3 regions of the Erwinia billingiae Eb661 genome follow, and region 2 is predicted to be linked to each of the others. Evidence: predicted binding sites of a transcription regulator. Region 2 holds the regulator's gene; each other region holds the start of a gene.
The links. The regulator CRP, encoded in region 2, controls carbon source genes, mostly activating them, when cyclic AMP is high. The targets are predictions, from matches to a motif close to ATGTGANNNNNNTCACAT.

Region 1 (3,278 bases), 260 kb from region 2:
TGCGGGCGCGGGTGGTGTTGAGGTCGATGGCATCGGTGCCGACGCCGAACACGGCAATCAGCTTTACCTGCGGTAACTGCTGCAGAACCTCGTTGCGAACGCCGATGTCGCCGCGCGTCACCACCGCCTGAATGCTGTCGCCAGACTGGGCCAGAAAGGCCTGCGGATCCTGCTGCTCGTACAGGCGGTGAACCGTCCAGCCAGAAGCCAGTCGGTCCATCAGGGCATCAGGTACGGGAGCGATTAGCAGGATGGCTTGAGTTGTCATGGGGTTCCCCTTCAAAGGCAGTACGTCGGATACGTACTATTAAAGGGGTTTCTGAGTATTTAATTGCGAGCTGGATCACACTGAATCGTGTTAGAAATCTGTGTTACCGACTACGTGATCGCGAAGGTGCTTATCGGCGGGTTTCCGGCGTCAGATGGTCGATCCCATCGACAGGCGATAGTGCAAATCTACCCGCTCGATGGTGGGAAGGTTGTTGATCTTCTTAATCAAAATCTCAGTGGCGGTTTTACCCATCTCGAAGCGCGGGGTGATGACGCTGGCCAGTTTCGGGGTTGTTACCTGACCGATCTCCAGCCCGTGGAAACCGGCTATCGCCATCTCCTGGGGCACGGCAATCCCGGCCGCCAGGCACTCCTGCAACACGCCTACCGCGAGGTCATCGTTGGTGCAGAGAATGCCGTCCATATCGGGATACATCTGGCGCGCCATGGTCATCATTCCGGCCCCGGTCGACACCGATGAGACCTTTTTTGGCGCGATGCGTCCGGTTGGCAGGCCCGCGTCTTCCACCGCTTTGCAGTAGCCGGCGTAGCGCTGCTCATCGCGGATATCGGACATTGAGCCGAAATAGATGATGCGCTTTTTGCCGCTGCCAATCAGCATGCTGGCCATATCAAACCCGGCCTGGAAGTTATTGAATCCGACGTTGACGCGGCCTTCGGTGGTGGTCAGCCCCATCACTTCCGCCACCGGAATGCCCGCCGCTTTCAGATACTTCTCGGCGCGCACGGTGTGGACCGATTCGGTCAGTAAGATTGCCTTAACATTGAAGGCCAGCACGGTGGCGATCTGCTCCTCCTCGCGCTGGCTGTCGTAGTCGTAATTCACCACCAGCGTCTGATAGCCCTGGGCGGTGGTCACCGACTCCACGCCGGCCAGCAGGTCGGAGAAAATCTGGTTATTAAAGGAGGGGATCAGCACGCCGATGCGGGGAAGGGCGTTGCTGGCGATGGCGTGATTATCCGGGTCCGGCTGGTAGCCCACCTCGGCAATCACGCTGGCAATCCGCTCGGCGGTGTCAGGTTTAACTTTTTCCGGCGTGCGGAGATAGCGGCTGACCGTCATTTTTGTTACACCCGCCAGAGTGGCAATATCATGTAACGTGATCCGTTGCATTTTCATCGTTGTTATCAGCCGACAGCCCTTGAATGCCTGCATTATGCCTGCTGCGACCCTTAAAGGAAATTGGATTAAAGTGCGGTTAATCCTGGTCTTGCGGCACGCGTTACGGTGAAAAGCCCGTCGCGATCACAGCAACGGTATCCTGGTTTCGTAACAGCGCTATAGGTGATCTGCATCACAGTTTAAAAGGGCTAAAAGCCGTGTGATAAGGCCCATACAGACTCACCTCGCGCGAGCCACTCACTGCCTGATGCAATGGAGCAGGAACAGATGAATCTATTCAGCTTAGAGAACAAACGAATTTTAGTGACCGGCGCAGCGCAGGGCATCGGTTTTATTATGGCGCGCGGCCTGGCGCAGCACGGTGCGGAAATCATCATTAACGGCACCTCAGAAGAGCGCGCAGAGAATGCGGCGATGAAGCTGCGCGACGAAGGCTTTACCGCGCACACCGCGGTCTTCAACGTCGCGGACCCGCAAGGGGTTGAAGCCGGGATTGAAAAGATTGAGTCCACCATCGGGCCAATCGACGTGCTGTTTAATAATGCCGGCATCCAGCGCCGTCACCCGTTCACCGAGTTCCCGCTGGATGAGTGGAATGACATTATTGCCACCAACCAGACCGGGGTGTTCCTGGTCTCCCAGACCGTGGCGAAGCGCATGATTACCCGCAACGCGGGCAAAATCGTCAACATCTGTTCGATGCAGAGCGAACTGGGCCGCGACACCATCACTCCCTATGCCGCAGCGAAAGGCGCGGTGAAAATGCTGACGCGCGGCATGTGCGTGGAGCTGGCCCGCTACAACATCCAGGTCAACGGCATTGCGCCGGGCTATTTCGAGACGCCGATGACCAAAGCGCTGGTGGACAATCAGGAGTTTACCGACTGGCTGTGCAAGCGCACGCCGGCTGCCCGTTGGGGCAATCCCGAAGAACTGGTGGGCGCGGCGGTATTCCTGTCTTCAAAGGCGTCTGACTTTGTGAATGGGCATCTGCTGTTTGTTGATGGCGGCATGCTGGCAGCGGTCTAACCCGGAGGAACCGAAATGGCAGGTCAATGCATTATTGTGATGGGCGTGTCCGGCACCGGGAAATCCTCGGTGGGGACGGCGCTGGCAAATGCCTTACAGGCGAAATTTATCGACGGGGACGATCTGCATCCCCGGCAGAACATCACCAAGATGGCGTCCGGCCAGGCGCTGAACGACGACGATCGTTTACCGTGGTTAGGCCGGCTTTCAGACGTAATTTTCAGCCTTGAGCAGAAGAATGAGTCCGGTGTACTGGTCTGTTCAGCGCTGAAAAAAAGCTACCGCGACCGGCTGCGTGAAGGCAATCAGAACGTGCATTTTATCTGGCTGAACGGCGACTACGACTGCGTGCTGGACCGCATGAAGCGGCGCAAAGGGCACTTTATGCCGGAGGCGCTGCTTAAAAGTCAGTTTGCCGCGCTGGAAGCACCCGGTGCAGAGGAGCGCGATGTTATCCCCGTGGATATCTCGCCTGCGCTGAGCACCATTGTGACCCGCTGCGTCAGCCTGTTGCAGCCCACTCCTGCGGCGCCCGCCGTGGCATCCTTACAACCGGAGACCGAACAACGTTATGATCATTGATACCCTCGAACAGGCAGCAAAAAATCCGCTTTATCCAGCGGTGATCCGCAACACCCTGCAGACTATCCAGGCGAACAATCCGCAGACCCAGGCGGTAGGAAAATACGCCATTCAGGGCGAGGCGATTTTCTACTCGGTGATGGAAAGCGAAACGCGCGATTTTAACGCGCAGCAGCCCGAGTTCCACCGCCAGTATATCGATATCCATCTGGTGCTGGCCGGGGAAGAGATCATTGGCGCAGGCCCGATCGGG
Region 2 (3,278 bases):
GGTGACCGTAAAGCCAATCATCGCAAAGCCGTAGAATTTACGGATAAACAGGTAGCTGATAAGGGTAATGGCTAGCATCACCAGCAGCACGATGGATTCGGGTGCCTGCAGGCGCAAGGTCACCGCGGCAATCACCAACCCGGCCAGCGTGCCCAGCGCACGGTGCTGGATGCGGACGCGCGTTGCGCTGTAACCGTTCTGGCTGACAAACATGACCGTCATCAGGATCCAGTAGGGTTTGGGCAGATTAAAGAACAGCGCCAGCGAACTGGCAAAGGTCAGCATCACCGCAAAGCGGGCGGCGGTGCGCAAGGCGGCCGATTTCAGCGACAAATAGCTTTTGATGGCCGGCAGCAGCGGCAGTCGGCGCTGCCGGTCAGCCATCAAATCGCGCTGATAAAGGGGACGCTGGGTACGCAGCACCCGACCAATCCGGCTGAAGTGGTAATAGCAGAAGGTGCCCACCGGGTTATCCGGATTCTGCCGTGAGATCTTCTCCAGCGCCTGAAGCTGCTTATCCATGGTGAAGCGCTCGGGCAGCTTGTGGTAAAGGATATCGTCGGCCAGTTCACGCAGCCTGGCGGCGATGGTCTGCGCGTTCCAGCGGATCACCGCTTCGGCATGGCTTTGCTCCACCAGCTTTTGCACTTCTTCCGGCTGATGCAGGCTGACGGAGATGTGCTCCTGCAAATCTAGCGCGATTTGAAACGCGCGGGTCAGCCGCTTGTGGTGATTGTTGTTGGTGGCTGACAGCATATGCATCTGCTGATAGCAGGTGGTGATCAGGTCGACCGCTTTTTGCTGGCGCGCCAGCAGCGGAGGCAGGGCTTTCTCCGGATCGGTGAGTTTGGTCAGCAGGGTGTATTTCGCTTCGCAGTAACCCGCCAGCTCGCGATAGAGCAGGCTTAAGGTTTCCCGCAGCGGCTGCTCTTTCCACAGCCAGAACCAGACCCAGTTGAACACGCCGTACCAGATGGTGCCGAGCACGTAGAGCATCGGCGGTTCCCACACCGGCATGCGTCCTGCCAGGCTAAGGGTGAAGATTGCGGCTATCAGCGAGCCGGGCAGCAGGCGGCCATGCAGCGGGCTGATTTCACCGGTGACGCCCAGCAGCATCGCCATCGAAAACAGGATCACGGGCAGGGGAACGTGGTGACCGGCAAGATACTGGATCAGGAAACTGCTGAAGGCAAACAGGCTTCCGCCAACGATCAGGCGTTTGAAAAAGCGCTTATGAGGAGTATCAAGGCCAGCGAGGTTGCAACAGGCAGGGACTAAGGAAAACAGCAACCCTTTTTGCAAGTCGCCCAGTAGCCATCCCATCGCTACCGGTAAACAGAGCACCAGCGTCTGGCGCAATGCGTAGTTGATCTCCGGGTGATAAATCAGTCGACGCCACATCACTCCACACCAAATAAAAAGGCGCAACACCAGGTGTTGCGCCGTGGATCAGAGCCGATTAGCGAGTGCCGTAGACAACGATAGTTTTACCGTGTGCCGAGATCAGGTTCTGATCTTCCAGCATCTTCAAAATGCGTCCCACTGTTTCACGAGAACAGCCAACGATTTGCCCAATTTCCTGGCGGGTGATCTTGATCTGCATCCCATCCGGGTGCGTCATGGCGTCCGGTTGTTTTGCCAGGTTCAGCAAGGTCTGCGCGATGCGACCCGTCACATCGAGGAAAGCTAAATTGCCCACTTTCTCAGAAGTGACCTGCAAGCGATTCGCCATCTGTGCAGACAGGCGCATCAGAATGTCAGGGTTAACCTGGATCAGCTGACGGAATTTTTTGTAAGAGATTTCAGCCACTTCACAGGCTGTCTTCGCGCGTACCCACGCGCTACGCTCCTGACCTTCTTCAAACAGGCCAAGCTCGCCAATAAAGTCGCCCTGATTGAGGTAAGACAGGATCATCTCTTTGCCTTCTTCATCCTTGATAAGCACCGCTACTGAACCTTTGACGATATAGTAGAGGGTTTCTGCCTTTTCACCCTGATGAATCAGCGTGCTCTTGGATGGATACTTATGAATATGGCAATGAGACAGGAACCATTCAAGTGTCGGGTCTGTTTGCGGTTTGCCGAGAACCATTCGCTGTTATCCTCTGTTGTAATCGTGCCTAAATACAGGGGCAGAGTTCCCTGCCAGGCGTTGAAATAGTCAAGCGTTTCCCATCAGGAAATTTATTCGGGCCTCTGTTAAAAGCCTGGCTCGTTATGCGATTCGTTTCGTCGTGCCTGTAGAGTACTGACGAAAATATTACAGCTTTGTTTGTAGCACAGCTTTCAACGAGTGTCTTGTGTTGTCTCGCTTCAGCATAGTGCGAAAATTGCCGCATTGCCGTTTTTCTGCCTAAAGCGTAATCTGGCGATAACTGAATGAATTAGAGGAAATTGTTATGCAGGCTCGAGTCAAGTGGGTTGAAGGGTTAACGTTTTTGGGAGAATCCTCATCCGGGCATCAGGTTCTGATGGACGGAAATGCGGGCGATAAAGCCCCGAGCCCGATGGAGATGGTGTTGATGGCCGCGGGCGGATGCAGCGCAATCGACGTGGTTTCCATTCTGCAGAAGGGCCGCCACGACGTAAAGGATTGCGAAGTGAAGCTCAGCTCCGAACGCCGTGAAGAGGCCCCGCGCCTGTTCACCCACATCAATCTGCACTTTATCGTCACCGGCGTGGCCTTAGGCGATAAAGCGGTGTCGCGTGCCGTCGATCTCTCCGCGGAGAAATATTGCTCGGTGGCACTGATGCTGGGCAAGGGCGTGGAAATCACCCACAGCTATGAAGTGATTGAGTTACCGGCGTAAGTCATCCCATCGCCGCCCTAAGCCCCGTGCCCGCGGGGCTTACTCTATTTTCTTACCCTGGATCAGACGCTTCACCAGCGGCCCCATAATCAGCTCCATCGCCAGCCCCATCTTGCCGCCCGGCACCACCAGCGTATTGATGTGCGAGATAAAGGATCCCTGCAGCATCGACAGCAAATACGGGAAGTCGATATCTTCCAGCGCCTGGAAATGGATCACCACAAAGCTTTCATCCAGCGACGGGATACCGCGCGCCGCGAACGGGTTAGAGGTATCCACCGTCGGCACGCGCTGGAAGTTAATGTGCGTGCGGGAGAACTGCGGCGTAATAAAGTTGATGTAATCCTCCATGGATCGCACCACCGAATCCATCACCGCTTCGCGTGAGTGGCCGCGTTCGCTGGTATCGCGCACCAGTTTCTGGATCCACTCCAGGTTAACGATCGGTACCACGCCAACCAGCAAATC
Region 3 (3,278 bases), 180 kb from region 2:
TCCGAATAGTGCGCGCCGCCACGGAAGCTAAGCTGCTCGGGCTTGGTGTCCAGCTGCGGATCGGCATACAGCGCAAAGAGCTCGGCTTCGACTTTCATCACCTGTTCGGCTCGGGTACCGCGAGATTTTGCTGCCTCAACTTCTTCTTCGATCATCGCGGCGGTTTGATAAAAGTAGCGATGGTAAGGACAGGGAATTGCGCCCAGCGCTTTCAGGAACGCCGGCGGCCACGGTAAATCCTTGATGTTGTTCATCGACAGGGCGTTGCCATCACACAGCAGGTCGATCGCCTTCGCCGTCAGGTCTTCACCCAACCGGCTGACCTTGTGCACCCAGACCATATGATTCAGCCCGGCAAAGCGCAGCGACAGTTCCTGATAAGGCACCGCAAGCATATCGGCAATCATGTGGTGCATGGTAATGGGGACGTTGCACAGGCCGATGATTTTTGCCCGGCTGTAGCGAGACACGGCTTCGGTAACAATCCCCGCCGGGTTGGTGAAGTTGATGATAAAGGCGTCCGGCGCCAGCTCTTCCACCTTGCGCGCCACGTTCAGCATGACCGGAATGGTCCGCAGCGCTTTGGCAAAGCCGCCAACGCCGGTGGTTTCCTGTCCCAGCAAACCATATTTCAGCCCCAACCGCTCATCGGCCGCGCGGGCGGCTAACTGCCCAACCCGCAGCTGCGTCAGCACAAAGCTGGCACCCCGGATGGCGTCATCCAGCTCGAAGTGAACGCTGACGTTGACCTGCTCCAGCCCTTTGTGCCTGAGCATCCGGCGGGCGAGTGCGGCGATCGCTTCCACCTTCTCGCGCCCGGCTTCCACATCAACCAGCGCCAGTTCGGTGATCGGCACCTGTTGATAGCGCTGGATCAGACCTTCCATCAATTCGGGCGTATAGCTGCTGCCACCGCCAACGACTGCGATCTTAAGCATGACTGACCTCCTGCGGTAAACGGCGATAGAGGGTGATGAAATCCGTCGCCAGATCCTGGATCAGCATCGCATTCATCAGGTGATCCTGAGCGTGGACGGTGATTAAGGTCACCGGCACTTTGCCGCAGCCTTCATCCATGCCGATCAGTTCGGTCTGGATGTGGTGGGCTTCGTTGACCGACTCTTTGGCGGCCGCCATCGCGAGATCGGCGGCGATAAAATCCCCGCTTCGGGCATTTTGCAGAGCGCAAAGCGCATGGCTTCGGGCGCTTCCAGCCCTGACCAGCAACTCCATGATCAGATTTTCCAGTGACATAAAAATTCCTCTTTGACGAAAAAAAAGTGCAGTAAGCCGCACGCTGCAAAGGCAGCGCGTAACAGCGATAAATAAAAAGGGAAGTGAGGGATTAGGCTCCCATCAGCGCCAGAGCTTTATCCAGTACGTTGTCACCGCGCATCATGCCGTAATCCAGCATATCGATAACGGCGACCTGCTTGCCCTGTGGAGCAGCCAGCGCCTGAAGTCGTGCGGCTTCATACTGAACCTGCGGGCCGAGCAGAACGATATCCGCGCCAGCCAGTTCCTGTTCGAAACTGGCCACCGGGACGGCTTCGATCTCAATCTGCAGCGCGCGCTTTTGCGCTTCGGCTTTCATCTTAGTGACCAGCATGCTGGTGGACATTCCAGCGGCACAACACAATACGATTCGCATCAGCTTTCCTCCTGTGATGGCGTGGAAGAATATAAGCCTGAAGCCGATCGTTCTGTAAATACCCCCGGGACATAGGATTTGCTGATGTTTTTTGAAAGCCGTTAATAATCATCAGGATAGAATAAATGCCTTATGAAAATAATTTTCATGAATGTGATCTGGATAGATTTTCACAGATCGCGATCGGAGTGGGTATATTTAATAATCGATAAAAATCATCACCTTAATTGAAAAGCCCTCCCTTTCACGCTAAAAACCCCCTTGTGAAAAAGTTTTTCATTGGCATATGATGGTAAAACAGTTCTCTGGTGTTAAACGTCAAAGGCATAACGGTTCTGGATATTCTCTGGCAGTTGCAAACAGCACAGGCTCGCTTTCCCGCCCCACAGTCGCGGGTCGCGCGCTTTGTGCTGGATAACTTAACGTTTACTTCTCAGGCCAGTATTGAACAGCTGGCCACGAAGGCAGGGGTAAGTGCTGAGACGCTGACGGCTTTCGCACGCTCGGTAGGATGCAAAGATTTGAATGATTTTATGGCGCAGTTGCGGGCCCTGAACAGCAAACAGGTCGACGAGAATAGCGTTGCGCCTGCCGTCACCGGGGATATCGATTTTTCGACCACCACCGCGCTGGAGAAGCTCGCCGCTAAGGCCGGCATCGGCCCGGATATGCTCAAGCGGTTTGCGCGCTCGATTGGCCGGGAAGACTTCAGCGATATTCTGTTCCAGATCCGCCGCCGCCTGAACGAGCTGAGCCAGCAGGAAGCGAAGGTTGCCCGTGCGGTGCTGGAAGATGTCGACTTCGCCTCGTCCGCCTCGATTGAACAGCTTGCGACCCGCTCCGGCGTCAGCCCGGCGACGATCACGCGCTTTGCCAAATCGGTGGGCTGTGAAGATATCCGTGAGTTGAGGATGAAGCTGGCTCAGGCCAGCACCAGCCATTCACGCTATCTGCCGGCCAGAGAGGCCACGAATCTGCCTGCCGCATGGCAGCAGACGCTTGCAGGCGTTGAGCAGGCGCTGCAAACGCAGCTGCAGACCAGCGATACCCACGCCTTCAGCCAGGCCGCTGCCTGTCTTAAAAAAGCCCGCAGCGTGACGCTATTTGCGATGGGCAATCAGGATGCGCCGTTTGCCAGTGAGCTACAGCATCGTCTGCTGGAAGCGGGCATCATGACCACCCTTTGCCAGGAAAGTAATCTGATGCGGATGACGGCCGCCACGCTAAGCGACGATCACGCGCTGCTGGTGCTGACCACCGATGAAGCCGATATCATGCTGCAAGCGGCGGTGTTACAGGCGCGCGAGCACGGTTTGCCGATCGTCACCCTTGCCCCAGCCTCCAGCCCGCTGGCGGCAATGTCACAGCATCTGATTGCCCTGCCTGCCGGGCAGAAACTGGCGCGTTATGGTGTGTTAATGGCGATTGATTTACTGCTGGCGGAGTGGCAATAAACCGGCTGACATCCCGCTAACGTCTCCCTGCATCAGGCATGGTCCGCGCCCCTTTCCGGGACGCTAACCGTGCGTTCTTAAGACTTTGCTGAACACTTGCGCCAGGTCAACAAACTGGCAGTTAAACTCCAAAAATCACTACATATAGCGTTTATCATGCCTGCATAAATCCA

Region 1: idnO (gluconate 5-dehydrogenase) is a predicted target of CRP. The motif match lies at 1,575-1,592, and genes of this name have one in related genera.
Region 3: EBC_RS21615 (PTS sugar transporter subunit IIB) is a predicted target of CRP. The motif match lies at 1,803-1,820, and genes of this name have one in related genera.

Annotation. Positions count from the first base shown of each region.
Region 1 covers NC_014306.1:4,366,913-4,370,190, reverse strand. The annotation lists gene EBC_RS21310 (2-hydroxyacid dehydrogenase) at 1-268, opposite strand, end outside; gene EBC_RS21305 (LacI family DNA-binding transcriptional regulator) at 419-1,411, opposite strand; gene idnO (gluconate 5-dehydrogenase) at 1,682-2,443, shown strand; gene EBC_RS21295 (gluconokinase) at 2,459-3,025, shown strand; gene EBC_RS21290 (YhcH/YjgK/YiaL family protein) at 3,015-3,278, shown strand, end outside.
Region 2 covers NC_014306.1:4,624,336-4,627,613, reverse strand. The annotation lists gene EBC_RS22565 (YccS/YhfK family putative transporter) at 1-1,401, opposite strand, end outside; gene crp (cAMP-activated global transcriptional regulator CRP) at 1,460-2,092, opposite strand; gene EBC_RS22555 (OsmC family protein) at 2,400-2,810, shown strand; gene EBC_RS22550 (phosphoribulokinase) at 2,850-3,278, opposite strand, start outside.
Region 3 covers NC_014306.1:4,448,315-4,451,592, forward strand. The annotation lists gene EBC_RS21605 (6-phospho-beta-glucosidase) at 1-938, opposite strand, end outside; gene EBC_RS21610 (PTS lactose/cellobiose transporter subunit IIA) at 931-1,254, opposite strand; gene EBC_RS21615 (PTS sugar transporter subunit IIB) at 1,346-1,654, opposite strand; gene EBC_RS21620 (MurR/RpiR family transcriptional regulator) at 1,960-3,105, shown strand.